DNA from 3 places in the Pseudoalteromonas sp. SG43-3 genome. Region 3 is predicted to be linked to each of the others. Evidence: predicted binding sites of a transcription regulator. Region 3 holds the regulator's gene; each other region holds the start of a gene.

Region 1 (9,965 bases), on a different contig from region 3:
TTTTGGAGCGATAACAGAGACCCTAAAACGATTCCTCAAAGCTTACAAGATCTAATGAAACTATGGCAATACCGCGCCCCTGCTGATCACGATTTTACAAGTAACAATGAGGTGTTTCCAGCGGCGAGTTATCAATATGTTTTATATGGTATGGGCTTTAAAAGTGATTACAGCACAACTGCCTATATGCTTGAAGACACTGTTTTTGCTAAAAGTCAGTTTGATAAAAATAAGAGCATGATAAACCAAGCTGTAACTAACTTACCTAGTAACCGAGAATTGTTAAATAAAGTTAAGAATCATGGGCTTAGCACTATTTAGCTTAAAAATTTACACATAAAAACAATAAAGAGACACACATGGAAAATTTAGTCGCATTAGAACAAAGTGCTCATCAGCACATAAAAATAGACACACAAAAGGCACAATCACACGCAGAAAACATTAATATGGTCCCTGTTGTTATGGCAGAACTTAATCAAATTGCTGTTCAGCAGCCTATAGTTTTTGCAAAAAACTCAGAAACAGGGGAGTTTACACTCAATGCTTTATTAGGCTTTGAGCAACATGAGAACTTGTTTTATCAGAACTCGCAGTGGCAGGGTGTGTATTTACCGCTTCAATTACAGCGTCAGCCATTTTTTGTTGGTGATACTCATGCGCAGCAAACTCAATACCCTGTGTGTATTAATTTAAATAGCCCAGCAGTCGTTAATAATCGAGCGCAAAGCCAGAATAATTTAGAACCAATTTATACCCAAAGCGCAGAAGAAAGTAGCTATTTCAAACAAATAAAGCAGTGTTTAGGGCATTTACTACAGGGCGAAATAGACAATAAAAAGTTAATTGATACCTTGTTACAGCATGATCTACTGCAGCCATTATCGCTTGAGGTCACGTTTCAGAACAGTCAAAAAACAAAGTTAAACGGCCTATACACTATTAACCAAGAAAGACTCGCACAACTTAATAGTGATCAAATTACGCTTTTACATCAAAGCGCTTTATTACCCGCTATTTATACTGTTATAACCTCACTTGGCCAAATATACCCATTGATAGAGCGTAAAAATGCAGTGCTTAATTTAGCCGATGATTGATTTTAAACTAAACGAAAATATGGCGTTACACATACATACTGTAGGGGAAGAAAAAACCCCAATTATTGTTATTGATGATTTTGTAAATAATGTAGATGCGCTTATTAATTTTGCTGCGTTTTCTCAAAGTGCTAGAGAAGCGTTTTGCGCACAAGAAAGTGATTTTTACCCAGGAGTAAGAAAAGCAGCACCGCTTAGTTATATCGAGCGGTTAAAAGCGCTTGCGCCAATTATTAATTCACACTTTGATATGGCGGATAAAAGCGAGTTCGATGTAATTCTTTCTGCTTTTTCAATTGCATGCACTGAGCCTGATAAGCTCAGGCCAATACAAATGCTCCCTCATTTTGATACACCTAATATGAATCAACTTGCTATGGTGCACTTTTTATGTGATGAAACTCATGGTGGCACTTCATTTTATAAGCATAGAGCCCTAGGGTATGAACGTATAACAAAAGAGCGGCTTATGCTTTATAGGCAAGCTATTAAGCAACAAGCCATGGCGCAAAAACTTCATAAAAATCCACAATATATAAATGGAAGTACAACTTTGTTTGAGCAAGTTTACAGTGTAGAGGCTAAGCTAAATCGGGCAGTTATATACCCAAGTAATTTATTGCATTCCGGTAATATAAACGCGTCTAATGGTTATTCCTGTGACCCAGTTAATGGGCGTTTAACTATCAGTAGCTTTGCTGTTTTGCGCTAGCTTTTTTATTACCGACTAAAACTCTCAAAGTACTCTTTTTGCAATTCTATAGTAAGCGCTTTAGGGCGAATGCATTGTACTAGGCTGTATACTTCTTCTTTTGTGTAACCTGCCGAATTTAAAATAAGCGCAGCGACCAACCCTGTGCGGCCAGTGCCGCCTTTGCAATGTATGGCAATGGTTTGTTTGTGTTGTATGGCCTGTAATATGTCGATTTTATGGGTGTTCCAGCTTGATGTAAAAGGCTGTTTGGGTGCTTCGTCGTCATTTATTGGTAAATGAAACCACGTTATATCGTGCTTATTGCACTCACTATTAATTGTTTCTACGTTGTTTTTTTCAAGCTCTTTTTGCGGCATAAGCGACAGCAGCACGTTAGCGCCAGCTGCTTTTAATGTATTGATTGAATCCGCTAGGTTTTGCGTTTTTGTACCAGGGCAGGGCGTAAAAATAATATTTGCGCCGTTATTGAGTGATAAAACATCGTACGGATGCGCGCTCATGGTAAGTCCTTTATTTTTAATGAATTTGCTTTAATAAGCTCACTATAGCGTGTTTTAGTTACAAGTTTAAGATTGAATAATAAGCGCAAATACTAGATACTGTTTTTATATACAGTTGTGGCGATATTATGAAAAAAGAATTACCAGCAAAATACTATTTAGCGCATTTTAGAGAGCTTATTGAGTTTGTAACAAGTAAATGTATGCATTTACTTGAGCCCAAACACAGCGAATTCATTAGTAAAATTAATCAGCTAGATGAGCAAAGCCAATGCATGTTGGCGCGTGTGTACTCGCGAAAGCCTTATTTAGTGCAGGCGCAATCGCTTAATTATGAAGAAATAACCTCGCCGCATCAGGCTATTTATACGCTAAAAAAAGCCGGTATTTTATTTGAGCCAAACGAGCAGCATTATTCGCAGCTTTTAGCGCACTTAACTAAGCCTTCTTTGGTTGAGTTGCTAAGTAATTACAGTGAGCAAATAAGTTTTAAAAAGAGTGCCGCTAAAGGCGCGCTGGTGGATATTGCGCGTGAGTTTTTTAGAGCATGCCCAAAAGAGCTTGCGCCACTTTATAGCCAGTATGTAATTAACAACCGCAGTGATTACTACGAGTATTTTGAGTTTTTATTTGCAGGCAAACTAAGCAGTGGTGATGTGAATCATCAAAACCGTTTTGTAATGCGAGACTTAGGCTTAACCGCTACGCGCGAAGGACACAGCGAGAGCTTGTCGCGTTTTGAAACACTTGACGAAGCGCAATCAAACTATTTATTAAACCGTTACCGGTTAGCATTTAAAAATATTACAGATGAGAGCGACTATGTTGTTTTAGCGTCGCAGGTTTTAGTGCAAGCTGCACATGGTGCAATTGCCGTTGTATTAAAAAACAAACTATTAGTTAGGCTTTATAGGCAGCTAAAAACAGTTGATAGCGAACTTGCTTTTAGTTTACTTGAAGGGTGCGTGGATGATAGCGAAGCACAAGAAATTCAAATAAGAGAGCAATACAGGCTTGGCAATAAAGAGTGGGTAAAAGCACGGTTAGAAGCCATTATCGAAAACCCACTTACTGATGATTTACTTTATTTTGCTGACGATTTTTTAATGCGTAAGTTTAATAAAAAAACACGTTCGCGTTTAAGTGCCATGCTTGCCGACACTCAGTGCGTGCTAGAAATAGATGAACTGTACCGAGGTGAAGTAGAGCAGGGCGTAAACGATTATTATACTCGCGAAGGTATGGCTGTATTTAATACCGAAAACACGCTTTGGCAAAGTTTGTTTGGTTTAGTATTTTGGCACGAGTTATTTGTCGAGTCGCCTTATCCGCCATGCAATGAGTTTGATATTTATCCGCAAGTATTAAGGCTTGGTAATTTTTATGAAGCGCAGCAAACACAGATAAACGAGCGCTTAGCTCAGTGCCAAACGTCGCAAGCATTACTTAATTTAGTGTGCAAAAATGCAGCGCAATACTTTGATCAGCCCAATGGCTTATTTAGATGGCGCAGCAATTTATTAGAGCCACTAGAAGCGCTTATTTTAAACAGCCCACTTGAGGCACTAATTGCGCACTTAACGGCTATGAGTAAACATTATTTACAGCTAAAAGACGGCTACCCCGATTTAATGGTCATTAATAATGGCCAAGTACATTTTGAAGAAGTAAAAGCTCCAGGCGATAAGCTTAGGCGCAACCAACTTACAACTATTGATAATTTAAAAAATGTGGGCTTTACGGTACATATTGCCGCAGTTAAGTGGTTTGTAGATCCAAACCGTGTTTACAGCGTAGTTGACATAGAAACCACGGGCGGCTTAAAAGGCGGCAACCGAATTACCGAAATTGGCATAGTTAAAGTACAGCACGGTAAAGTAATTGATACTTGGACTACACTTATTAATCCGCAGCGCCATATACCTGGCTTTATTACGTCATTAACCGGTATTAGCGACAGTATGGTTTACAACGCGCCTGTATTTGCCGATATAGCCAAGCCGCTATTAGATAAACTCTCAGGCAGTATTTTTGTAGCCCATAACGTTAATTTTGATTACGGTTTTATTAAAAAAGAATGCGAGGTTGCAGGGCACTTTTTTAAAATGCCAAAAATGTGCACCGTGGTTGAATCGCGCAAAGCGTTTAAAGGCTTAAAGTCTTATTCGCTTGGTAACCTTAGCGCGCATTTTAATTTAAATTTAACTAGCCATCACCGCGCATTGGCCGACGCAACCGCCACTGCGGAGCTGTTATTGCTGATACAAAATAGTGAAAGCTAACGCCGTAGGGTATTGGCTTACCTTTAAGTATTTGAAATTTAGTTAATAAGTGATTTTATTGTAATTTTTTAATTTATTTTGGAATAAAGTGTTTTTGTAAATCGTCTTCTTTATGTCAATCCGACAAACTAGAGGACAAAACAATGACTAAATTAAATAAAATTGTAAGCGTAATGATGTTAAGCGGTGTGTGTACTTTTACAGGTGCAGTGCATGCCGCTGATATTGAAATATCCCAGTCAACGTCGGCGCAGCAACAAACATCTACATCTATTGCGCTTTCACAAAATGGTTTAACAGCCAGTGGTAGCAACGAGTCAAACGTATCTAACGATACACAAGTAACGGCTGATGATTCGCAAAACACAGATTCAACGGCGAATAACACGCAAACTCCAGCGCAAGAAAGCAGTGAGGCCGCAGAGCCTGCAAATTCATTAGTTGCATCTGCCAGCTCATCTTTAAATAATGCATTGAACGCATCGGCCTCGTCTTTAAATGCCACAGGCAATACCACAGTCAACACAGCGCTCGATGCAACAACGCAGTTAACCTCATCGGCGGGTAATTTAACAACCGCTGTGAGTCAATCGTCATTACTTGGACTTACCTCTGAGCAAGCCGCTCAGCCTGATACTACTGATACACCAACAGATGCCTCTTTACTTTCAAATGTGAGTAGCGCAACCGATTCAGTAACAGAAGCTGATGCAGCGAGTGCGCTTAATGCGGGTGAGCTTACAAACCAATTAGCAATTACGAATACGGCTGCAAACTCAGTGAGTTCTGCACTGCAGGTAGGTGATGCAATTAATACCAGTAATGAAGTTGTAAGTAGTGTTCAGCAATCTTTAATTGCCAGCGTGCAAGATAGTACGGTTAGCAGTTTACAAAGCACGGTACAGCAAAGTGTTAGCGGGCAGGTGAGTGCAGCGGTCACTGATCAAATTAGTAATGATGTAGCACTTAGCACTGCAAGTGAAGTAGTAACCAACATTACTAACGACTTAGACCTAGGCCTTTAATACGCCGCGTGTTTGCACAAATGCCGAATAGGGAAACCTATTCGGCCTGTTGGAGAATAAATATGAAAGCAGTTATAACCGCCACTTTGTGTGTTTTTAGTGTCCAAGCGGTGCTTGCACAAACTAACCACGTTAAAACACCTGAGCAAAATAAACCCTTTAAAAGTAGCTTTGAGCTAAATGCAGATGCAGAAGTTGGGGTATTAAGCAATTCAGCGCTCTCTGTTCAGGAGCTTGACGATATTTCGTCACAAAGCGACAGTGGCATAAAAACCGCAGCCGGTGTTAATGCAAAATGGCAATTAACCAAAGGCGCCAAATTAACCTCAAGCTATCGGTTTGAACAACAAGACTACGATGAATTTGATCAATACGATTTAGACCTTCATCAATATGGTTTAGATGGCAGCTACAGCTTTAATAGCCATGAGCTAGGGGTTCGTTACGATGGCGCAAAAGCAAATGTAGATGGCGAAACATTTTTACATTTTAATCAAGCTAGTGCTTACTATGGCCACTTTTTAAACCCACATACGTATTTGCGTATGAGCATAAAAACCAAAGCTAAACGTTTTGCTACTGCAAAAGCACGTAATGCCGATGGTGTAGGTGCCGATGTAGCGCTTTATCATTTTATAAATAATGGGCAAACCATGCTAATGGCAACGCTAAGTGCTGATAAAGAAAACGCCGACGACAACCAATACGACTTTAACGGCTACGGCTTTACTACTAAAGTTACGCACAAATTTACGGCCTTTAATGTGGCTAACAAAGTAGGGGCTGGCTGGCGTTATCAAAATAAAGATTACGATGAGCAAACAACGGATGATTTTTTTGAGCAAATACCGTCGCGAGATGAGCACCGAAATGTAGTTAATGCGTTTTATAACGTAGCTGTGTTTGAGCACGTAACGCTAATAGCCGAGGCTGAATATGGCGATTATCAATCAAAGCTTAGTAGTAATACCTATACGCAATCGGTTTTATCGGCGTCAGTTAAAGTGCACTTTTAGGTGGGTAAATGGCGCCATAACCAAAGGTGGTGTCTTTGCCTTGCTCGCCTAAATCGACGACCAGCGATGTAAGCTCGTTAAGTGCTTTGGTTTTATTATTCCCATGCTTTAACAATAAACAACTTAATGCCGCGCTTACATGCGGCGCCGCCATTGACGTACCCGACTCCCTCCCAAATTTTCCATTGCCTTGGCTTGTAACAACATTTACACCAAGGGCTGCAAAGTCTATGTAATCGCCTTTATTTGACCATCTATAAATGTGGTTTTTTGAATCAATAGCACTTACCGCTATCACGCTTTTATACGCGCCTGGGTATAACGGCTGCGACGCCGGCCCTTGGTTACCCGCAGCAGCTACAATTAGTACGTTTTGTTTTATTGCTGCAGTAATACTTGCTTCTAAAATTGCGTTATTTGGCCCCGTTAGGCTCATATTTATTACGGGTATTTTATTACTAACTAGCCAGTTAAGTGCCTCTACTATGGCAAATAATGTAGCCCCTTGTGCATATTCAGATTGCCTATAAAACACCTCGGCACTGTAAAGCTTGGCACTGCTTAAAAGCGGGCTGAGCATTACTCCTTTACCTGTAATTAACCCCGCTATGGCGGTGCCGTGTAAATTTGGCGAGCTTAACCCTTTAGGTAAAAAGCTTTGCGTGGTGATATTTGCGCCTTTAAAAGCGTTGTGTTTGGTATTAATTGCGCTGTCGATCATGCCAATTTTTACGCTTTGTGTGCAGTAAGGAGCAACAGGCTTATTTGGTGTTACTTTCACGCTAGGCTCGCCTGTTTGCGCTTGGTAAATGTGGTTTCGGTCAAGTATTGCAGACTCATCTAAGTTAAGTGCTTTTAATAACTCACTTTTAGAGTTAACACCTTGGGGTACATTAAAGCGCACTAAGCTCATGTTAAGTGCGTTGTAATTTTTTACCGATACAATGGTTACATTTTGCTGCTTTAGGGTATTAAGTTGTTGGCTATTTGCCATTAATAACCATTGGCGCTCTATTGCTCTAAAGCCGTTTTCAAGCTCTACTTCAACAAATGCGGTGTTTTGGCTATTTATATTAATGTTAAGCACATTGGGTAAGCTGCTAATTGGCTCACTAATTTGCGCTTTTAGTTCATCAATCGATATTTGTGGAACAGGCACCGGAAGCGGCAGGCGCTGTGCTCGCTCTATAGTTTGCTCAATACGCTGCTCTATTGGGTTTAGCTGCCCAAGCACCTGATCGACTCTTACTATGTTGGCTGAACTCGTTGCGCTAAATATACAAAGCGAAGCGGTTATTATGTGTTTAACGCGTGTGTTTTTAATATTCATAGTGGGTTACTTCTATTAAATTTATCATGCTGGTTAGTTAACGTTTAACACATAGAAATATTTCATTATTTAAATTATTTGGGAATAAATGTTTTTTTGAATCGTCTTCTTTATAAAAGGGGTAAAAATCAATGAACGAAACTCTAAAAACCTTATTGCCCATGCTTAGGCGCTTTGCCTATTCGCTAACGGGTAGTAAAGCAGATGCAGACGATGTAGTGCAAATAACTATTGAAAAACTATTAGTAAAAGGCATTCCGGATGACGTTGAGCCTGCTAAATGGGCATTTAAAATTTGCCGTAATGTGTGGATAGACGAATACCGCTCACGCAAGGTAAGGCAAAATACGGCTCAGGCCGATATTTTACCAGAGCCAATATCAAGTAATGAGCACCAAGCACTCGAAAACATACAAATGCTTAAAAATGTAAATACAGCACTTGGGCAATTACCCGAAGAGCAACGCGCCATAGTATCGCTGGTGGCAGTGCAGGGCATGGCCTATAAAGAGGTAGCACATACACTCGATATACCTATAGGCAGTGTAATGAGTAAATTATCGCGCGCACGCATTACACTTTATAACTTAATAAAACCCGACTTTAAAAAGGAGCAAGTATGAACATTAACGACGAAACACTTAGCGCCTTTTTAGACTCAGAACTAAGCGAGCACGAAATGGAGCAAGTGCGCAAAGCCCTTGAAACCGATGATGAGCTAGTAATGCGACTTGCAGAGCTAAGCGAAGTAGACATGTTAGTAAAAGAGCACGCAACAAGTATTGACGACGCACCACTTAGTGACTCATTAGCTAAAACGGTTGCAAAGCTTGATATGGCAACGACAAAAAACACGTTAAACAGTAATGTAGTAACGTTAACGCCTTGGCAAAAGGTTAAGCAATCGGCTAATAAAAGTTTAGCAATAGCAGCAAGCGTTGCTGTGGTATTTGGTATTGCAATGACGAGCTATTTACAACCCAATGAGTCGCAAAATTTAGTAGCCAGTAACATAGCCACAGCACTTAATACGCAGCTAAGTAGTGGTGTGTTTGAGCAAAGTGATGGCTCAGTATTTAGCGCACAGCTTAGTTTTAAAAATCAGCAAGGTGAGCTTTGTAGGCAGTATGCACTAAGCTCAAATAATACAACGCAAACAAGCATTGCTTGTAAAACGCAAAGCGGTTGGCAAATTAAAGCGCAATCAGCCACGCAGCAAAGTAACAATGGCGCGCAATATCAAACGGCGTCTAATAACAGTGACTTAGATGCTGTTATAGATAGCATGATCAGCGGCGCACCACTCGATAGAGCGCAAGAGCAGCAAGCAATTAGCGCAAAGTGGCAGTTAAACTAATAATAGTTTTTATAAAACGAGGTGAATAATGAAAACATCTATTTTAATTATCAGTATTTTACTTATTGCGGGTTGTGCATCTAAATCTGATTACCGCGCTGCGAATAATGGTTCACAAGGTTACAGCGAGCAAAAAATTAGCGACGATCAATACCGAGTCGAGTTTAAAAGTGTGTCAAACAACGTAGCCGATGCGGGTGATTACGCATTATTACGCGCGGCTGAGCTTACCCAAGCACAAGGCTACGACTGGTTTGTTGTAACTAACAAAGAAACCTTTGTTGAGTCTAAATCGCAAGCCCCCGCGTCATCTATTAGTGCATTACACAGCCAGCAATATGAGCGAAACTGCGGTTTATTAACCTGCGAAACACGCTTACGCCCGAGCAATAGTGTAGGCGTACAAGTGAGCAATAATGATAAACACAAAGAAGTGCACACCTTGATTGATATTAAAATGGGCAAAGGGATAAAACCAAGCGACAACAGCTTTAGCGCCCAAGATTTAATTGAAAACTTAAGTAAAAAGGCGCAAAAGTAAACGTTTGGTAAAAGCGCTTGATATAAGCACTTAGCTTGTTTTCGCTAAGTGCCTTTTCGTGGTAAAAAACCAGTAACCAGCATTGTGCCTACAATTACA
Region 2 (9,965 bases), on a different contig from region 3:
CAGATTTACAGTCTGATCCCTTTGGCCGCTCGGGAACCCCTCCACACTAATTTTATTGCATTTGGCCCCACTTAACTTAGCGGTAAGAAAAGTGGTGGAGGGAGCTGGATTCGAACCAGCGAAGGCTGAGCCGTCAGATTTACAGTCTGATCCCTTTGGCCGCTCGGGAACCCCTCCAATGCAACGGCGCTGATAATAGCAAATTGCGTATTTAAGTAAAGAAAAAAGCTAAAGAAAATTGAAATAAAGCCGATAAATATCCATCAGTTACCACAATCGACTAAAGACTATGCAAATAGATGATTTGTTAATCACAGAGAGTCAGTTAAACAGCAGGCTCAATAATAGTGTGCATGAAAATCGCCGTGGCGAATTTTCTCTATTATTAGCGATGCTGTCACATGACGCACTCGACTTTAGCCAATTTCATTTACCAAAAACTGAAATAGATAATTTAGTTATAGAAGAAGAGGCATTAAGAAAGCAATTTGGCGCAGGTCCAAAGCAACTTTTAGCCCCTGATGAATACAATATGTTGGTTGGACAGTTTAATGCATCATTAATATCTCAAGAAGGGGAGCGCTGCGGTATGACAAGTATTAAGCTAAGACAGTGCTTAAGCCCTGAACCACTTGCGATTAGAAATGATGATAAGCATATTCCACTTAATATAATAGATAACTGTGAGCTTGCTGTCAGAAGAAGAATTAAAAGCGAACAAACACAACTAGCGAATCCCCCTATAAATGCAGCTGCTTTTTACGACAGCCTTAATAGTGATGCAATACATCAACCACTTCAGCTTATTGCGGTGTGATATATGATTGTAATAATCATCAGTTAATATATGCTTTATAACGGGTCTGCTTTATATATTTGCTAATAATTGATTTAATGAAAAAAAAGCATCCAAAAATTAAATGCAATTGCTATAATGGCGTCAAATGGTATGACATGAAATGCCATTATCATTAAACCAAGGTAATTAGGAACGTAATGAAGAAAACATTCACGCTAAATCACGAGAAAATCAAATACCCTCGTATGGTTGATGCTGCAAAGCACGAAGTGAAAAAATATTTGAAAAGAGAGCGTAATAAAACGCTACCTGAAGATGCTGACTATTGGGCATTTGACTGTAAGTTTGGTAACACAGCTGAAGATGCGCAAGTTGTGCACGTTGCTGAATTAAGTAACCAAATTGGCGAAATTGAAAAGCAAGGTTTGACCTCTTTCTATGTAGAGATTTTAGCTCGACCTGCTCAACGTCAGCAATTAGATTTAGATGATGACGAATAATACTTAACTAAATTAAGTATTCAAAGTTATAAAATGAGCCCAAGTGGCTCATTTTTTGTTTTTATGCAATAAAGATTTACTAAAAAGCATTTTTATTAATAACCAATAAGTAGAATCCCTCTTAATTAACATTTGCATAACAAAATATGATGCTATAGGCTGTTTTTAATTAAAAAAACAAAACATTTTTACTATGCCAATAAATTACTCTGACCATCAATTAAAACTAAGTTTAAAGAATTCTAAAGTACTTATAGTTGACGATCAGTTATTAAGCTTAATCGTATTAAAAAAAATATTATCTGAGCATTTTAATGTGACAACAGCTGGAAGTGGTGAAGAAGCAATTGAAATTTGTAATGTAAATGTACCCGATATAGTCCTACTCGATATTAGTATGGGTGGAATGAGTGGTATTGATACATGTTTAAAATTAAAAAATAATACTGAAACACAGGATATCCCAGTTATTTTTGTTACATCCTTTGAAAACGAAGAAGAAGAGTGTTGGGAAGCCGGAGCTGTTGATTTTATTAAAAAGCCGATTGTAAAAGAAACACTATTTAGAAGGGTTCGTGCCCATATAACGTTAAAATTACAACACGACTTACTCAATCAAAAAGTATTTTTAGATGATTTAACTAAAGTATTCAATCGCCGTTATTTTGATGCACATTTTTCTAAAATGGAACGAAGCGCCTTACGAGAAAAAGTTGACTATGCATTATTACTCATCGATATAGATTATTTTAAGCAATACAATGATATCTATGGTCATGTGCAGGGGGATACGGTGTTAAACCTAGTAGCACAAACTATTACTAATAGTTTGCAAAGGCCAACCGATTTTGTTGCGCGTTATGGCGGCGAAGAGTTTGTAGTTGTTCTACCGCATACAAGCACTGAAGGTGCAATTTGTGTTGCTGATAAAATTAAACAGAATGTGGCCGATTTAGGAATATTACACAAATATTCAGAATATGATTTTGTGACTATTAGTATTGGCGGTGCAACCCTACAACCATACGTAAATAACAAAAACACGTTGCAGATCGCAGATGAAAAAATGTATGAGTCTAAAATGCAAGGGCGTAACAAAGTGTGTTTTTAAGTTTAGTTAGCTAATAAATCACTCTGCCACTTAAAAACACCTTTTAGGTGATAAATATTAAATAAGATTATTTATTACATGCTATGACATTTTTTGTACTTTTTATTGCTACCGCATGGGCAGTTATCATTTCTGCCTACTTTAATATCTTCAACAGGATATATAGTGCCATCTAAATAACGCCATTGAGTGTTTTCTTTAATAAACTGCGATTTTTCATGAAGCTCACAAAATAAGTTTTGATAAAAATATTGGGCTTTAAATTCTACAGTTCCAGTATCGCCATCATGGCTTGAGTCAATTAAATCAAGATTTATAAATCGACAGCTGTTAGCAAAATCATTGATTTCTTTAACCGGATTCTCAGCTTGTTTTTCTTTTGCGTAGGTTTGATAAACATATTTTGCATTTTTAATAACATAAGCGCTGAATCGTGACCGCATAAGTTGTTCAGGAGTGTCAGCTTGCTTTACAGATAAGTGAAGCGGCTCGCAGCAATCGGCATAATTGTGCCCACTGCTGCAAAAACATAATGTGGTATTGAGTGAAGTCATAATAATAATACAGAATCTAAAACATTAGTTTAACAAGCTTATTGAGCGAGTGGTATCTCTGTTGTTTGAGCGTTTTTAGTAAAACAGTATAGTTTTGTATTCGTTTTACTTAAATCGAACGATAGATTTGTAAGTAGTTGGTTATTAACTATATCGGTCCAGGTAATTACCGCTGCAAAGTTTCCATTATGTAACGCAGAATTTAATACATACTCTAAATTTACTAGGTGCTTCTGTCTAATAACAAGTAATTTGCTTGTATCAATAGAGCATGAGTCAAGTAAAGCTTTGCTAGGTACATGATCTGGCGCAATTAGTAACGTCCATGCATTAGAGCTATTGTATTGGTGTAATACTTTTAAAAGCTCAAAGGTCGCTGAAATTTCATCTTCAATTTGGATCAAATTTACGCAATCGCTTTGCTCGTCTTGTTGGTAACTTTTAACTGTTCTTACGGTAATAGGCTGTAACATAATTTCACTCACTGGGTTTTTATACAGTATTCATATACAGTAGTTTATACAGTGCTTTCGTGCAAGCATTTTATGCTATTTATTTGTACAGTTATTCAGCCTTTGATCATTGTTTTTTATTTTTAAATCTATAATTCTTTATTAATCAACTTGTTATAGGTTTGTTTTTGAGAAGGTATTTCAAAAATAAATTTTTGAGTAATGTTTTAATTTGTGGGTTTTATACTGAGTAGGAGTATCTTTGTAACTATATACAGTATTTTTCAACACTGTATACAGTACTTATAACTTAGTTGGTTTATGTGTCTTCACTCGTGCGAGGGATCATATGAGAAAACTGGAGTTGGTGAATTTGTTCGTACAAACTTGCTGCATAACATTGAGCATCTTTAAATCGCTTAGTTTCGATATGTTTGCGTATATCTGTAACCGCTGCAGTGGCAGGTGCGTATCCTTGGCTACTCGCTAAGCTCAACCAAGCTACAGCATGAAATACACTTTGTGGCACGCCTTCACCTTTTACAAAAAATAAACCTAAATAAAACTGTGCTCTATGGTTCCCTGCCATTGCAGCAAGGCGCATCCATTTTGCAGCCAATGGAGCTTGATTATTTTTTAAATAATATAGGGCTTTATTAATAGTACTTTGCTCATCTTTTTTATTATCAATGGGCGCGGGGCTGCTTTCTGGTTGAGTAACAAAACCTAAAATGTTGTCTAGCTGTTGCTCTAAGTCTTGCTCACAAGGTGTTGTTTTAAGCATATTGGTTCATTTATTATTTTAACTACTTTAACAGTTTAGTATATAGCAAGGTAAAATGTCCTGTAAAAGATAATTTTTATGTTAAAATCTCGTCACTTTTTACTATCACAAGTTTATTATGTTTGAAGCCTTATTTAAACTCAGCGAAAATAACTCAACAGTTAAACGCGAATGCGTTGCTGGCCTAACGACCTTTATCACTATGGTATACATTGTATTTGTAAACCCGGCTATGCTTGCTGAGGCAGGGATGGACCAAGGGGCTGCATTTGTAGCTACCTGTATAGCAGCTGCGATAGGCTGTTTTATAATGGGTTTGTGGGCTAATTATCCATTAGCATTAGCGCCTGGCATGGGACTAAATGCCTTTTTTACGTATGGCGTCGTATTAGGAATGGGTTATACCTGGCAAGCCGCATTAGGGGCTGTTTTTATGTCGGGTTGTATATTTTTATTTTTAAGCTTATTTAAAGTCAGAGAATGGATTATTAATGCCATACCTCTGGTGCTCAAGCGAGCTATCGCAACAGGTATAGGTGCTTTTTTAGCCTTAATTGCCCTTAAAAATGCAGGCATTATTGTCTCAAGCCCAGCAACATTAGTGCAATTGGGCGACATTACTTCCCCAGGCCCATTATTGGCTATATTAAGCTTTTTTGTAATTGCAGCGCTTTTATACCGCGATTTTAAAAGCGGTGTACTTATTAGTATTTTATTAGTGACTGGCATTGCACTAAGTTTAGGGCTAGTTGAATATCACGGTGTTATGGCTATGCCACCATCAATAATGCCTACTTTTATGCAACTAGATTTTGCCGCCGCTTTTGATATATCAATGATGAGTGTTATTTTTGCATTCTTGTTTGTCGATCTTTTTGATACTTCGGGTACATTAGTTGCGGTCACTCAAAAAGCTGGTTTAGCTGATGAAAAAGGTAACATGCCTCGTTTAGGGCGCGCACTAAGTGCTGACAGCTCTGCAACAATTGCAGGTGCGATGCTAGGCACGTCTACGACTACATCGTATATAGAATCGGTTGCTGGTGTTTCAGTTGGCGGACGTACTGGCTTAACGGCTGTAGTTGTAGGTATTTGCTTTTTACTAATGATGTTTTTTGCACCGCTTGCACAAATGGTACCGGCTTATGCTACGGCAGGTGCTATTTTATATGTCGCTGTACTGATGTTACAAAATTTAAAGTTTGTAAATTGGGATGATATGACCGATGCAATTCCTGTTACTGTGGTATTACTAATGACACCATTAACGTTTTCGATTGCGCACGGTATTGCACTTGGTTTTATATCTTATACGGCGGTAAAAGTATTGTGTGGTAAGCAAGATCAAATCAGTATTAGTGTTTGGATATTAACAGCCTTGTTTGTTTTCAAGTTTGCATTTTTGTCTTAATGACTAACAAATAGACAAAAAAGCCTGCATAAATTTAATTTGTGCAGGCTTTTTTAACGCTTTTATAAAAGAATTACCATTTCTTTTTAGGAGCAAACAATATATCTAAGTCGTCTTGCTCTTCTTCTGTTTTCTTTTTAAGTGCGCTTGCATTAGAAGCCCGCAGTTCAACACTAATTGCTTCTAAGTAACCTTCAACTTCTTGGCGTTTTGTTGTTACATATTCATCGGTGTATGTAACTGCATTGAGCGTTGCCTGTGCTTTTTCAAAATACTGCCTTGCAGAGCCAACCATACTCGCTGAGCGGGCAGATAAGCCACGTTTTATTTGGCTTTCGATATTAATACGCAGTTGTAGTTTTTCAAGACGTTTATCTTCTAAAACAAAAACTTGGCTATCAATACGACCTTTATTATGTTCAGAGCGTAAAATTGAGCGTAATTTTTTAATACCTTGAATTAGGCCAACAAGCTGCTTGTCATTACTCGGTAGCGTTAGGGCTTCACTGCTGTTGTCTAGAACTGCATTGGTGAGGTGCGTTTTAGCCTCACCTAAGCGGCTTTTGAGTGCTTTAGATGTTGGCGAACTAGTAACCATCGTGTTTAATGCTTCGTAAATACGGCGTTGCAATACACGGATTATATTTTCAGAAAGAGGTATATTGGCACTATTCATTAGTGCTTCTTCTGTTTCTTCTATTATAGCTTTTTGTTTTGTTAGCTCTTTGCGGCGTTCCGCTTCTTGTTTTTCTTTGTGTTGTTGTACAGCACTTACCCAAAGTGCAATCACAATCAATGCAACTATAAGCACTATTATAATAGAAACGATCATGGTGTAATTCTCGGATATATAACCTAATTATTTAATCTTACATTAAATATACGTTAACAGGGTAGCTTTGCGCCGATTAACTTAAAAAATACACCAAAAAATTGATAGGTTGAGCTCTTTATAAACCGTAGTCACCCTAAGGGCTTATAAACTAAAGCTGAATAAACATCGCTACCTCAAGCATATTTATTATGCTAGCCTTGAGCTCTAATCAGATAATTGCACACCTAAAGACCTAAAGTGATATTTTACGTAAATAACACTTGGTTTTAAGCGGTATTGCCTTTATAAATAATATGAATAATAACGTTAAAATTTGCAGCCATGAAATTACAACAACTCAGATACATCGTAGAAGTACAAAATCATAAATTAAATGTTTCAGCGACTGCTGAGAGTTTATTTACCTCGCAGCCAGGAATTTCTAAACAAGTACGCATGTTAGAAGATGAGTTGGGTGTACAAATTTTTGGTCGCAGTGGTAAACATTTAACGCATGTAACCGGTGCTGGCGAAGATATAATTAATATTTCTCGTGAAATACTCTCCAAAGTAGAAGGTATTAAAGCCGTTGCTAATGAGCATACGTTACCTGATCAAGGTAAGTTAAATATTGCCACAACACATACCCAAGCCCGTTATGCTTTGCCTAACGTTATTCAAGGGTTTATGAAAAAATACCCTGCGGTATCGCTTCATATGCACCAAGGTACTCCACAGCAAATATCAGATGCTGCAGCACGCGGTGATGCCGACTTTGCTATTGCAACAGAAGCACTGCATTTGTATTCAGATTTAGTTATGCTGCCTTGCTACCATTGGAACCGCAGTATTGTTGTTGCTAAAGACCATCCTCTCGCTAAAAAGGCAAATAGTTTAACTGTTGCTGACATTGCCCAATATCCACTCATTACATATGTATTTGGTTTTACGGGCCGCTCAGAGTTAGATAAAGCGTTTAGCGCACACGGGCTTGAACCACACATTGTATTTACAGCAACCGATGCTGACGTTATAAAAACATATGTACGTTTAGGGCTAGGAGTAGGAGTTGTTGCGTCAATGGCGATAGATCAAGTGAGTGACACTGATTTAGTGTGTATTGATGCAAGCCACTTATTTGAAGCTAGCACGACCAAAATTGGTTTTAGAAAGGGCAGCTTTTTACGTACTTACATGTATGATTTTATTGAGCGTTTTGCACCGCACTTAACTAAAGAGCGAGTAGAGCGAGCAAGCTTGTTACGTAACCAAGATGACGTAGATAAGTTATTTGCAGATATAGAGTTACCCGTTAAATAAGGTGATTGCATTGAACGAAAAATAAAAAAGCTGCCTATTTTAAATAGACAGCTTTTTCTTTTTATAGCGAGCTGATTAACATTCGATAATATTAACTGCTAATCCACCGCGAGCGGTTTCTTTGTATTTGGTTTTCATATCGTTGCCGGTTTCAAGCATGGTTTTAATCACTTTATCAAGTGATACCTTTTGCTCGCCACTGCCACGAATAGCTAAACGTGAGGCATTAATTGCTTTAATCGCGCCCATTGCATTGCGTTCAATACACGGCACTTGTACTAAGCCACCAACAGGGTCGCACGTGAGGCCTAGATTATGTTCCATACCAATTTCTGCTGCGTTTTCTACTTGCACAACATTGCCACCAACAATTTCTGTTAATGCGCCTGCAGCCATAGAGCACGCAACGCCAACTTCACCTTGGCAACCTACTTCAGCACCCGATATAGAGGCATTCTTTTTATATAAAATACCAATAGCAGCAGCCGTTAATAAATAACGTGTGGCTATATCGCGGTCTACTTCTTTCACAAATGTGTGATAGTACATAAGTACAGCCGGTAAAATACCCGCAGCACCATTAGTTGGTGCGGTAACTACACGGCCACCTGCCGCATTTTCTTCGTTTACGGCAAGGGCAAATAAATCAACCCAGTCCATTGCACGAAGTGGGTCGTTACTGACTTCTATATTTAGTTTTAAGTATAAGCTGGGCGCACGGCGTTTTACTTTTAAGCCGCCAGGTAGGATGCCTTCGGTACGCATACCACGGTCAATACAGGCCATCATTACTTTCCAAATATGAAACAGCGTGTCTTTTATTTCATCTTCAGTGCGCAGTGTTTTTTCGTTCTTCATCATTAAGCTTGAAACACTAAGCCCTGACTCTTTACACATCTCTAGTAGCTCTTTTGCGCTACTGAAAGGGAAAGGAGCTGGGTTTTCTTCTCTAATATCAAGGGCTGCTTGTTTTTCGTTTTCAAACTCTTCATCAGTAACAATAAAGCCACCGCCAATAGAGTAATATACTTTGCTGTAAACTTTTTCGCCGTTGTTTGAGGCGATAATTTCCATTGCATTAGAGTGTTTAGGCAGCGTTTTTCGACGATGAAAAACAATAGCACCTTGTTTTGGAAACTTAGCTTTGTGTGTTTTGTTTAAATAAATAACCTGTTCTTGTTCGATGGTGGCTAAAATGTCGTCGACTAAATCGGCATCTATAGTTTCAGGGTCATAACCGGCTAAACCAAGAATTACGGCTTTACCCGAGCCATGGCCAACACCTGTTTGACCCAAAGAGCCATAAAGCTCTACTTTAATATCGGTCACATTTGCTAATAATTGTTGTTCTTGTAGGTCATTAACAAATAAGCGTGATGCGCGCATTGGGCCAACGGTGTGTGATGACGAAGGGCCAATACCAATGCTAAACATATCAAATGCACTGATCATAATGTGTGTGTCTCTACTTTGTTTTATCAGCACGAAGCTGCTCTTTGAACGGTCGAGCATGATAACGTGGAATTGTGATTGTGTAACTACTAATAACGAAGATTTAAACTGGTAAGGCGAGTTGTTTTGTAAAGTTTTTTATAATGCTTGCTGTCGCACCCCAAAGTAAACCATGTGGCGTTTTAAAACCTTGCAAAATAACCGTTTTCCCAAATCGTTGAAAAGGTAAGGGTTGCCAATTAGCTTCGTTATTTAACTCAGTGACCGAGAGTAAAAAGCTCGCTTGTACTTCATTATAGTCATTTTCCCAGGTGGTGCCTTTATTAAGTAAACCCACATAGGGGCTAATACTAAAACCCGTTAATGTTGAATACTCAGGTAAGTGACCTATTACATTAACGTTGTTTTGGGCAATATTTAGCTCTTCTTTTAGTTCGCGAAGGGCTGTGGTGCGAAGGGTAATGTCGCTTACTTCAAACTTACCTCCGGGCAAACAAATCTCCCCAGGGTGATGGTGTAAATAAGTAGGGCGTTTACACAGTAAGATATGTGCATGATTATCTATATCAATAATTGGCAGCATAACAGCGCTAGCACGTTTTTTACGCGTGTCTTTTAACTGGTTTGGCGCAGCTGTAGGGCTTAACAGAAACCGCGCCATAATGTGTTCACTATTCAAAGCGACCTACTGTTTTAATAAAGGGAGGATTTTATTTACTTTATCGTAAGTTTCTTGATATTCCAATTCGACTTTAGAATCAGCTACTA
Region 3 (9,965 bases):
TTGCTTAAAGTTTACTTTTACTTCGCAACGACCATATTGTGTGGCGTTTTCGCTAAGCATACCAAAACGATAATTAGAGCGATCGGCATTAATTTCGCCAATAGCTGGCGCTAAGTTATTTATATCAGCTTCCATTTTTCTAAATTTAGCACTTACTTTACGGCAGTTTTTACGCCCGCCATCTTGCCAGCATTGTAGCTGGTGACCAAATTCCCACGCCGGAACAATGTGCTCCCACTCAATGCGTAGTGCTCGCACATTTACTTTACCTGAGCGGGTAAGGGTATTTCGAGGAATGTAACCACAGTTAGACGGGTCAGGAACGAGTTTTTTGCCTTCTTTTTTAATATCACAGCCGCAGTAAATGCTTTTGGCGTTGTCAGGTAGGGTTTTAATTAAATGTCTTTTAGCCGTTGAAAAACGGGTAAATTGTTCGGCTGATACCGAAACGCACACACAACAAGCCAATAAGGCCAGAATAAATCGAGTCATATCCATCACAAATGTGAACTACAGGAATAGGCAGTTTAAAGCCTTGAAGATAAAAGATAAAGTTAACTTAAGGCCTACGCTTATATTAATAAAAAGTGCCTGATTAATTTTTTACTCAAAGTTATTTTCACTATTCATTTATTTCTCACTATTTATCGTATTTTAACCACACAAGGTTACCCGTTAAGGAGTATGCTTAAAGCTTACTCAATATGAGGATTTGGATTGCAAATGAAATTTGTTGATTATTATGCAGTGCTTGGAATATCGCCTGATGCAGATGATAAAGCGGTTAAAGTTGCTTATAAAAAGTTAGCCAGAAAATATCACCCAGATGTAAGCAAAGAGCCTCAAGCAGAAGATAAGTTTAAAGAAATAGCAGAAGCTTACGAAGTCATCCATAACAAAGAAGAACGGGTAAAATACGACGAGTTACGTCGTCACCAACAAAATCGTGCTCGTCAACAGCAAGGCCATTATGGTGGTAACAATGCCTCTTCGCAAAGTAATTATCAGCAAAGCGATCCTCAAACCGACCAAGAGTTTTCTGACTTTATTAATTCAATGTTTGGCGGAGCTGGTGGATTCGATCGTTCCGGGCAGAGCAGAAGTAACGCCGCTCGCGCGCAAAAAGGACAAGATGTGGAAATAGAGTTCCCAATTTTTCTTGAAGAGACTTTAGTTGATACCGTGAAGCCTGTTGAGTTTATGTTACCGCAGCGAGACAGCAGTGGCCGTGTCACTGAAATTAAAAAATCACTTAAAGTGAAAATTCCTGCAGGCTCAGTAAATGGCGAGCGAATTCGACTAAAAGGGCAAGGCGGATTAGGGTCAGCTAATGGGCAAAATGGCGACTTGTATTTACAAATTAGTTTAGTGCCTCACCCATTATTTGATGTTGAGGGTCATAACCTAAATATAGTTGTCCCTCTTGCACCATGGGAAGCGGCTCTTGGTACAAAGCTAAATTTACCTACGTTGACAGGAAACATCCAATTAACTATTCCTTCTAATAGTCAGTCTGGTCAACGCTTGCGTATTAAAGGTAAGGGATTAATGAGTAAAAAAGCTAAAGGTGATTTATTTGCTGTGCTTAAAATTGTTAATCCAACATCTGTTGATGATGCCAGTAAAAAACTGTGGGAAGAATTAGCCAAAAAAGCTCACTTTGATCCCCGTAATAACTGGAGCAAGCCATAATGCAAATTATCGTGACACAAAAAGACGATTTACTTACTAGCAAAGAGCTATGTTTGAGCAGTGATATTAGCGAAGCAATTTTATATGAGCTAGTTGAGCATAATATTGCGGTTCCAATTGAGGGGGATCATGTTACGCAGTGGCAATTTACGGTATCTGCAGTGACCTTAGTTAAAAAAGCGGCCCGTATCCAACATGACTTTTCGTTAGATTGGTCGGCAATAGCTTTAGTTTTACAATTGCTGGATGAGCGTGATGAGTTGATTTTCGAAAACGAAATGTTAAAGCGACATTTGAGTCGATTTAAGCACTTGGAATAAAATAAGCCCTAGGCTTATTTACTCTTTGATAAGTGGGCGCTAGCTCTCAAAAACCAATATGACTACTTTGATTTATTCTTATTTTTAATTCGGATAAATCGTTTTAGTCGTATATTTTGTATTAGTAGTAATATTCCACTTAAACAAAAAAGTACGCTAGTTGCTGAAAAGCTAATAAGTAGTGGATTATTAAAATTCTCTCGCTCATCGTAATCCATAATATGTAACATCCAAAAAAAGTCGAATATTCGCCATAGCGTGCTGCGAACGGTAACAACTTTGCCGTTATTTTCTGACAAGTACAGTGTTGTGTTAAATGTGTCGTCAAATTGTACCTGCCAAACATTGGTTTTATATCCAACTTCTCGCATACCTTGCTTTAGTAGTACAGCGCTTGTTACTTGAGCGTCAATAAGTAAGTGTGCTTTAGCATTTGCGGTAATTTGTATTTTAGTTGGCGGTTCAAATGGTCGGCCTGTTATGCCATTGAAGCTTTGCTGCTCGTTATTACTAAAGACAGTAATAAGTGGTGTAGTTAAGAAGTTCTCAAAAATTATTTGTGTTGGATTAACCACCTGAGAGGCAATATCGTCAAGGGAGGCAACATAATCAGCCTGCGTAAATGGGTTATTAAGAGTACGTGTTGCAAGATGCTCCCCATGAACTTTATCAAGAGGGATTGCACTCATAATTAAACCACCTAGTAACCATGCTAAAATTTGTAGTGCTAATAAATAACCTAACCATTTATGTAACTTGCGAGCATGTTTAAATATTTTTTTATTCATGTTTTAGTCTTATTATTTTTAGAAGCTAGTTTATTACATTAATGGGATAAGTTACTGCGACATTTTGTCGCAGTTTAAACTATAGCTTACTGTAATCATTTAAAAATAAAAAAGATTACACTTAAATTCCTAACATGACTTATCTGTTTAATTGAGCTGAATGTTTTATATCCAGCCAGCTTTAAATGCTAAAAAATACTTAAAAGCTGCGAAATATCCATATAAAGTGGTTAATAGAGCATAGTTGATTTGGTATAACGGTAAAACTGCGTTAAAGTTTGCAATGAAATTATTAGAGGATAAATACGAAACGATGTCGGAAATTCAATTTTTAAATGTAGATCTTGAGCTTGAATCAAAGCAAGATATTAGTTTGCTAGTGGCGGACTTGAAAAAAGTCGCGACGATTTTACATTATGACAAAGACGAATACCGTCAACTAGCGCGTATTGAAGCTACAGGTGAGGTGAGCACACCTGATAAAGCCATAAACCATATATGTGAGCTTATTGAATCGTGTTCGCGTAACGCGCTAAAGCAATGGTTAAGCTGTTCACGTAGAACGTTTGATATTGGTTTTGAATCAGGGACTTCTCCTAAGTGCTTTAATCAAGCCTTAGATGCAGATACATTATTGCGTATATCTGCGATTGGTGCGGGTATGGAAATTACCATTTACCCAATCGAAAAGTAACTATCTTCGCTCTACGACTGCTGCGGTCATTTTTGATACGCAGCACAGCTCATTGCGGCTATTTGTAATTTTTATTTCCCACACTGAACTACGTTTGCCAATATGAAACGCTCTTGCCGTTGCTGTTAAAGTGCCGTTGCGAGATGCTTTTAAATGACTTGCGCTAATCTCCTGTCCTACACAGTAAAATTTAGTAAAATCGACAACAAAGTTAGCGGCATAGCTGGCAACTGTTTCGGCAAGTACAACGTTAGCACCGCCGTGAACCATCCCCATTGGGTTATGATGCTCAGGAATTGCCGGCATTGTGGCAACCAAATAATCATCGCCAATTTCTGTGACTTCTATCCCCATAGTTTTCATTAATGTTCCTTGGCCATTAATGCCTTGTTCTAACTGCTTGCACAGCTCTAAGGTGATGGGCTGGTACCAAATACTCATAATGTCTCCTTTGCATTTTTAATCATTTATAAACTTAGCTTTAGTTATATCCCTAAAATGTACACAAGTGAAATTACTTTAGCTATTTTAAGGCTTAATTTAAATTTGCGATTTTTATTTAACTGTATATACTCACAGTTAAATGTACTGTATGGAAAACCAGTTGTATGCGACCATTAACGAACCGCCAAGCTCAAATACTCGAACTAATTAAAGTTTTTATTAAAGACACTGGTATGCCTCCTACACGTGCTGAAATAGCGCAAACATTAGGTTTTAAAAGTGCCAATGCTGCTGAAGAACATTTAAAAGCACTTGCTAAAAAAGGCGCAATTAAAATGAAACCAGGTGCAAGCCGTGGTATTCAATTAATTGAAGAAGAAGAGCCAGAACAATTAGGTTTACCGCTTATAGGGCGTGTTGCTGCTGGTTCACCTATTTTGGCGCAAGAGCACGTTGAAAGTCACTGCAAAATCGATCCATTAATGTTTAAACCGGCTGCAGATTTTTTACTACGCGTTAACGGTATGAGCATGAAAGATATTGGTATTATGGATGGTGATTTACTTGCTGTACATCGTACTCAAACCGCTGAAAATGGACAAGTTGTTGTTGCTCGCCTAGACGAAGACGTAACTGTAAAACGTCTTGAGAAAGCGGGTCGTAAAGTATTACTTCATGCTGAAAACGACGATTTTGACTCTATTGAAGTAGATCTTGAGAATGAGTCTTTTAATATTGAAGGCTTAGCCGTTGGCGTTATAAGAAACGCTGATTGGATGTGACTTTAAAAATAGCTTTTAAACAAGCAGTTTTATAAATGCGTACTAATTAGTACGCATTTTTGTTTTAGAATTTGTACTAAAAAAAGGGCGTAAACAGCCCACTGACTATTTAAGCTGTAAACTTTTTTGCACTTATATTTTCCCCCTCCGAATGCGTTAAACCCCTTTGTTTTGCTCATATTTTGAACTTCCTGTTGCCCAGTTGATTACCGATTTTTTATTAATTATTCAATATCACCTGATTGTTTTTTATACTAAAACTTGCTTGTTGTTCGTTTTTTAGCTAATTGTTAATGTGCTGAGCTAATAATAACTCACAGCTTTTTAGTTTTGAGAACACACAATATACACAAACTCGTTGTTGGCGCAGCAAAACCAATCAATATTAAATAAGATTGGCTAAAAAAATAAAAATAACGAATTGGCGTTTAAGCCGTATGCCTCTTCGCTTTGCATTCGCAATAGCATCAAAGGAGCCGTCACATGGGTAAACTGACCTCTACCTTGTGGCTTATATTATGTGTTTTTTCGCACCCAGTTTTGGCTAACAGCCAATACAATATGCGCAAAGGCGTAACCGATATAAGCAATAATGTATATCAGCTGCACATGACCATATTTATAATATGTTGTGTGATTGGGGTGATAGTGTTCGCAATTATGTTTTGGGCACTTATTCATCACCGTAAATCTAAAGGGGCTGTACCTGCCCAATTTCACGAAAGCACTAAAGTAGAAATACTTTGGACTGCAATTCCGTTTGTTATTTTAATTGCTATGGCAGTACCAGCCACTAAAACCCTAATTGCAATGGAAGATGCCAGCAAAGCTGATCTCACTATTAAAATTACGGGTTCGCAATGGAAATGGCATTATGAATATATGGGCGAAGATGTAGAGTTCTACTCTATTTTATCTACCCCGCAAGATGAAATCGCGAATCTTGCAGATAAAAATCCTAACTACTTACTTGAGGTTGATAAGCCTCTTGTACTGCCAATAAATCAAAAAGTACGATTTTTAATGACTTCTGACGATGTTATTCACTCTTGGTGGGTACCTGATTTTGCAGTTAAAAAAGATGCGAACCCCGGCTTTATAAACGAAACATGGACGAACATAAACGAAGAAGGTACTTACCGAGGCCAATGTGCTGAGTTGTGTGGTAAAGACCATGGCTTTATGCCCGTTGTGGTGGTCGCTAAATCTGAGGCTGATTTTAAAACATGGCTTACAGATGCAAAGCAGGCTAAACAAAAAGCAGCATTAGCAGATGCCGCATTACTTGATAAAACCCTCCCAAAAGAAGAATTAATGACTTTAGGCGAACAAGTATATATGGCTAATTGTGCTGCATGTCATCAACCTACTGGCATGGGGTTACCGGGCGTATTTCCTGCACTTAAAGGCAGCCCGATAGTGCTTGGCGATATAAAAGATCACATTGATGTAGTTATCCATGGACGACCCGGTACGGCAATGCAAGCTTTTGCCAAGCAGTTATCTATAAAGCAATTAGCTGCGGTTATTACTTATAAACGTAATGCGTGGGGTAATGATACGGGTGATGTTATTCAACCGAGTCAAATACAGACAGCACTTGATGCCAAAGTGGAGGCGAACTAATGAGTAGCATAGTAGAACAACCTAACGCCAATGAAGCTCATCATGCTCATCACCCAGCTAAAGGTTTTAAACGCTGGCTTTACACAACTAATCATAAAGATATAGGTAGTTTATATTTAATTTTTTCGCTGACCATGTTCTTAATTGGTGGCGCAATGGCCATGGTGATCAGGGCTGAATTATTTCAACCAGGTTTACAGTTGGTCGACCCTCACTTTTTTAATCAAATGACCACAGTGCATGGTTTAATTATGGTGTTTGGTGCGGTTATGCCCGCCTTTACAGGCCTTGCTAACTGGATGATACCACTCATGATTGGCGCGCCAGATATGGCATTGCCAAGAATGAATAACTGGAGCTTTTGGATTTTACCGTTTGCGTTTTTAATCCTATTGGCATCGTTATTTATGCCTGGTGGGGGTCCTGCATTTGGTTGGACTTTTTATGCACCACTGTCCACAACATACAGTAATGATAATACTGCATTGTTTGTATTTGCCGTACATATTATGGGAATTAGCTCGATAATGGGCGCAATCAATGTGATTGTAACCATAGTGAACTTACGTGCCCCCGGCATGACATGGATGAAGTTGCCCTTATTTGTATGGACGTGGTTAATTACTGCCTTTTTATTAATAGCCGTAATGCCAGTGCTTGCAGGGGCTGTCACTATGGTACTTACCGATAAGTATTTTGCGACCAGCTTTTTTGATGCCGCAGGCGGTGGCGACCCGGTGATGTTCCAACACATTTTTTGGTTTTTTGGTCACCCTGAAGTATACATAATGATTCTTCCTGCCTTTGGCATTATATCTACAATAGTGCCTACCTTTTCTCGTAAAAAACTTTTTGGTTATGCATCAATGGTCTACGCCACATCCTCAATTGCGCTACTTAGCTTTATTGTTTGGGCGCATCATATGTTTACCACTGGGATGCCGGTCGCTGGCGAGTTGTTTTTTATGTACGCGACCATGCTTATATCGGTACCTACAGGAGTAAAAGTATTTAATTGGGTTGCCACAATGTGGAAAGGCTCAATAACTTTTGAAGTGCCAATGCTTTTTAGTATTGCGTTTATTGTGCTGTTTACCTTGGGTGGTTTTTCGGGATTGATGCTGGCAATTACACCTGCTGACTTTCAATATCACGATACTTATTTTGTAGTGGCGCACTTTCATTATGTATTAGTAACAGGGGCTGTATTTTCGATAATGGCAGGGGCTTATTACTGGCTGCCCAAGTGGACGGGCAATATGTTTAATATCACATTGGCTAAATGGCATTTTTGGCTATCGCTGGTGAGCGTGAACGTACTGTTTTTTCCTATGCATTTTGTAGGGCTTGCCGGTATGCCGCGTCGAATTCCCGATTATGCACTTCAATTTGCCGACTTTAACGCAATCATAAGTATTGGTGGATTTGCCTTTGGTTTATCGCAATTGTTGTTTGTAGCTGTGGTAATTAAATGCGCGCGTGGCGGTGATAAAGTGCCTGCAAAAGTATGGGAAGGGGCAGAAGGCCTTGAGTGGGAAGTTGGCTCTCCAGCGCCATATCATACTTTTTCTACGCCGCCGGTAATTAAGTAATGACACACGCACCGCTACTCAAACGTTTGGTACTTATTTGCATAGGCATGTTTGCCTTTGCCTTTGCTTTAGTACCTTTGTATGACGTGTTTTGTGATGTAACAGGGCTTAATGGAAAACCTTCGCTTGAGCAGGCAGAGCAAAGTACACAAATAGTACAAAACCGAGAAGTCGGCGTTAGCTTTACTACTCACGCACAAAGTGGTGCACCGTTTGAAGTCAAATCAAAAGAATACAGTGTAGTGGTAAAACCCGGTGCAATGCGTGAAGTAATGTTTAGTGCTAAAAATAACAGCAATCTGGATAAAGTAATGCAGGCTGTACCATCAGTCTCGCCAGGTAAAGCGGCAAAGTATTTACATAAAATAGCCTGTTTTTGCTTTGATCAGCAACCTCTAAAAGCAGGGGAAGAACTTGAATTTAAATTGCTTTTTTATGTTGATACCGCACTGCCAAGCGACATTGAAGAATTAACTTTATCTTATACCGTATTTGATATTAGTGAACAGCTGGTGGCAAATAATAACTAGCTTTTTAAACTAGTGTGAAACTAGGAGTAAATAAAATGAATCAAGAATATGAGCATTATTACGTACCTGAGCAAAGTCCGTGGCCTATTGTAGGTGCTGTTGCATTGTTTTTTATTGCAGTAGGGGCAGGCTTAACAGTTATGAGTGTAGGTAAAGAAGGTGGTAGCGGGGTTTATCTGCTTTATGCCGGTATTGCTGTACTTGTGTATATGTTGTTTAGCTGGTTTAAAAATGTAATTAGTGAGTCAGACCAAGGTTTGTACTCAGCACAAATGGATCGCTCTTTTAGACAAGGTATGAGCTGGTTTATTTTTTCTGAAGTTATGTTTTTTATGGCCTTTTTTGGTGCGCTTTTTTATGCACGGGTATTGTCGGTACCTTGGCTTGGAGGCGCAGGCAATAATGCAATGACTAACGAGGTATTATGGCCTACTTTTGAAGCCGTTTGGCCGCTAGTTTCAACACCTGCTGGCGAAACTACTCAAGCTATGGGCTGGCAAGGCTTACCACTTATAAATACCTTAATACTGCTTACCTCCTCAGTTACTTTACATTTTGCCCACGTAGCGATGGAAAACAATAAACGCACTCCACTTAAGGTTTTTTTAGGCGCTACTATTTTATTGGGTGTTTGCTTTTTAGGGCTGCAAGTTGAGGAGTACATGCATGCATATAATGACCTTAATCTAACGCTAGATGCGGGTATTTACGGTAATACGTTCTTTTTATTGACTGGTTTTCATGGCATGCATGTAACGCTAGGAACCGTACTTTTATTTGTAATATTTTTACGGATATTAAAAGGGCACTTTACTAAAGATAAGCATTTTGCTTTTCAAGCAGCTGCTTGGTATTGGCACTTTGTTGATGTGGTGTGGCTGTGTTTGTTTGTATTTGTATATGTGCTGTAGCGTTTATTGGCGAATTATTTGCTTTAATAAAACCAAGTTTAAGCGCTGCAATAACAACAACTAAAACAACGACCGAAAACAATACGCGACGACCTAAAAAGTGAGACATAGGTCGTCCCCCAGTTTTCCCTGACACCATAATAAACAATGCTCTAAATAAGTTAAAAAGTATAAATATTAACAACAGTACGATAATAATTTTAATAATCACTGAGTTGACCCTTTATGCAGTTAGTTTTATGGCACAAACAAAAGCTTAGTTCACTAATCACACTTTGTATGGTTGTGGTTGTTGTACTTGTGTGTGTGCGACTAGGATTTTGGCAGTTGGAGCGGGGTGAGCAAAAACAGCAGCAACTAACCGCTATTGCTAAGCAACAGAATCGGGGTGTGGTGAGCTGGTCTCAATTACTTAACCTGCCTGATAGCTGGAACAAAACAGGTGTATTGGTTGAGTTAAAAGGGCGGTTTGTACAAAACCAATATTGGCTTTTAGATAATCAAGTTTATAACGGACAAGTAGGGTACGACCTACTTGCTTTACTAAAGCCAGCCAGCGAAGAAAAAGTGATTTTAGTTAATTTAG

Evidence for each region. The regulator LexA, encoded in region 3, represses DNA repair genes until DNA is damaged. The targets are predictions, from matches to a motif close to TACTGTATNNNNATACAGTA.
Region 1: a site for LexA is predicted at 2,413-2,432, ahead of H5157_RS14555 (exonuclease domain-containing protein). Genes of this name have one in related genera too.
Region 2: a site for LexA is predicted at 3,460-3,479, ahead of H5157_RS10730 (SulA-like leucine-rich domain-containing protein). Genes of this name have one in related genera too.

The regions. Positions count from the first base shown of each region.
Region 1 is NZ_JACJFC010000015.1:98,304-108,268, reverse strand. Features, by position in the region: gene H5157_RS14575 (tryptophan halogenase family protein) at 1-321, shown strand, start outside; gene H5157_RS14570 (SapC family protein) at 360-1,100, shown strand; gene H5157_RS14565 (DUF6445 family protein) at 1,093-1,812, shown strand; gene H5157_RS14560 (dual specificity protein phosphatase family protein) at 1,821-2,315, opposite strand; gene H5157_RS14555 (exonuclease domain-containing protein) at 2,444-4,597, shown strand; gene H5157_RS14550 (hypothetical protein) at 4,741-5,622, shown strand; gene H5157_RS14545 (surface lipoprotein assembly modifier) at 5,685-6,638, shown strand; gene H5157_RS14540 (S8 family serine peptidase) at 6,622-7,968, opposite strand; gene H5157_RS14535 (RNA polymerase sigma factor) at 8,100-8,591, shown strand; gene H5157_RS14530 (anti-sigma factor) at 8,588-9,325, shown strand; gene H5157_RS14525 (CC0125/CC1285 family lipoprotein) at 9,354-9,866, shown strand; partial or broken gene H5157_RS14520 (DMT family transporter) at 9,897-9,965, opposite strand, start outside.
Region 2 is NZ_JACJFC010000009.1:188,214-198,178, reverse strand. Features, by position in the region: tRNA gene H5157_RS10760 (tRNA-Tyr) at 1-43, opposite strand, end outside; tRNA gene H5157_RS10755 (tRNA-Tyr) at 93-177, opposite strand; gene H5157_RS10750 (VC2046/SO_2500 family protein) at 290-817, shown strand; gene H5157_RS10745 (DUF6172 family protein) at 997-1,299, shown strand; gene H5157_RS10740 (diguanylate cyclase) at 1,493-2,410, shown strand; gene H5157_RS10735 (YchJ family protein) at 2,485-2,964, opposite strand; gene H5157_RS10730 (SulA-like leucine-rich domain-containing protein) at 3,003-3,437, opposite strand; gene H5157_RS10725 (tetratricopeptide repeat protein) at 3,736-4,200, opposite strand; gene H5157_RS10720 (NCS2 family permease) at 4,319-5,611, shown strand; gene H5157_RS10715 (hypothetical protein) at 5,685-6,443, opposite strand; gene cysB (HTH-type transcriptional regulator CysB) at 6,768-7,745, shown strand; gene H5157_RS10705 (L-serine ammonia-lyase) at 7,821-9,197, opposite strand; gene H5157_RS10700 (CoA pyrophosphatase) at 9,301-9,876, opposite strand; gene pabB (aminodeoxychorismate synthase component I) at 9,883-9,965, opposite strand, start outside.
Region 3 is NZ_JACJFC010000019.1:70,984-80,948, reverse strand. Features, by position in the region: gene H5157_RS16420 (endonuclease) at 1-492, opposite strand, end outside; gene H5157_RS16415 (DnaJ C-terminal domain-containing protein) at 724-1,692, shown strand; gene H5157_RS16410 (chaperone modulator CbpM) at 1,692-2,012, shown strand; gene H5157_RS16405 (hypothetical protein) at 2,075-2,800, opposite strand; gene H5157_RS16400 (hypothetical protein) at 3,114-3,494, shown strand; gene H5157_RS16395 (PaaI family thioesterase) at 3,495-3,935, opposite strand; gene lexA (transcriptional repressor LexA) at 4,103-4,720, shown strand; gene coxB (cytochrome c oxidase subunit II) at 5,204-6,346, shown strand; gene ctaD (cytochrome c oxidase subunit I) at 6,346-7,938, shown strand; gene H5157_RS16375 (cytochrome c oxidase assembly protein) at 7,938-8,468, shown strand; gene H5157_RS16370 (cytochrome c oxidase subunit 3) at 8,504-9,379, shown strand; gene H5157_RS21060 (DUF2909 family protein) at 9,282-9,590, opposite strand; gene H5157_RS16360 (SURF1 family protein) at 9,605-9,965, shown strand, end outside.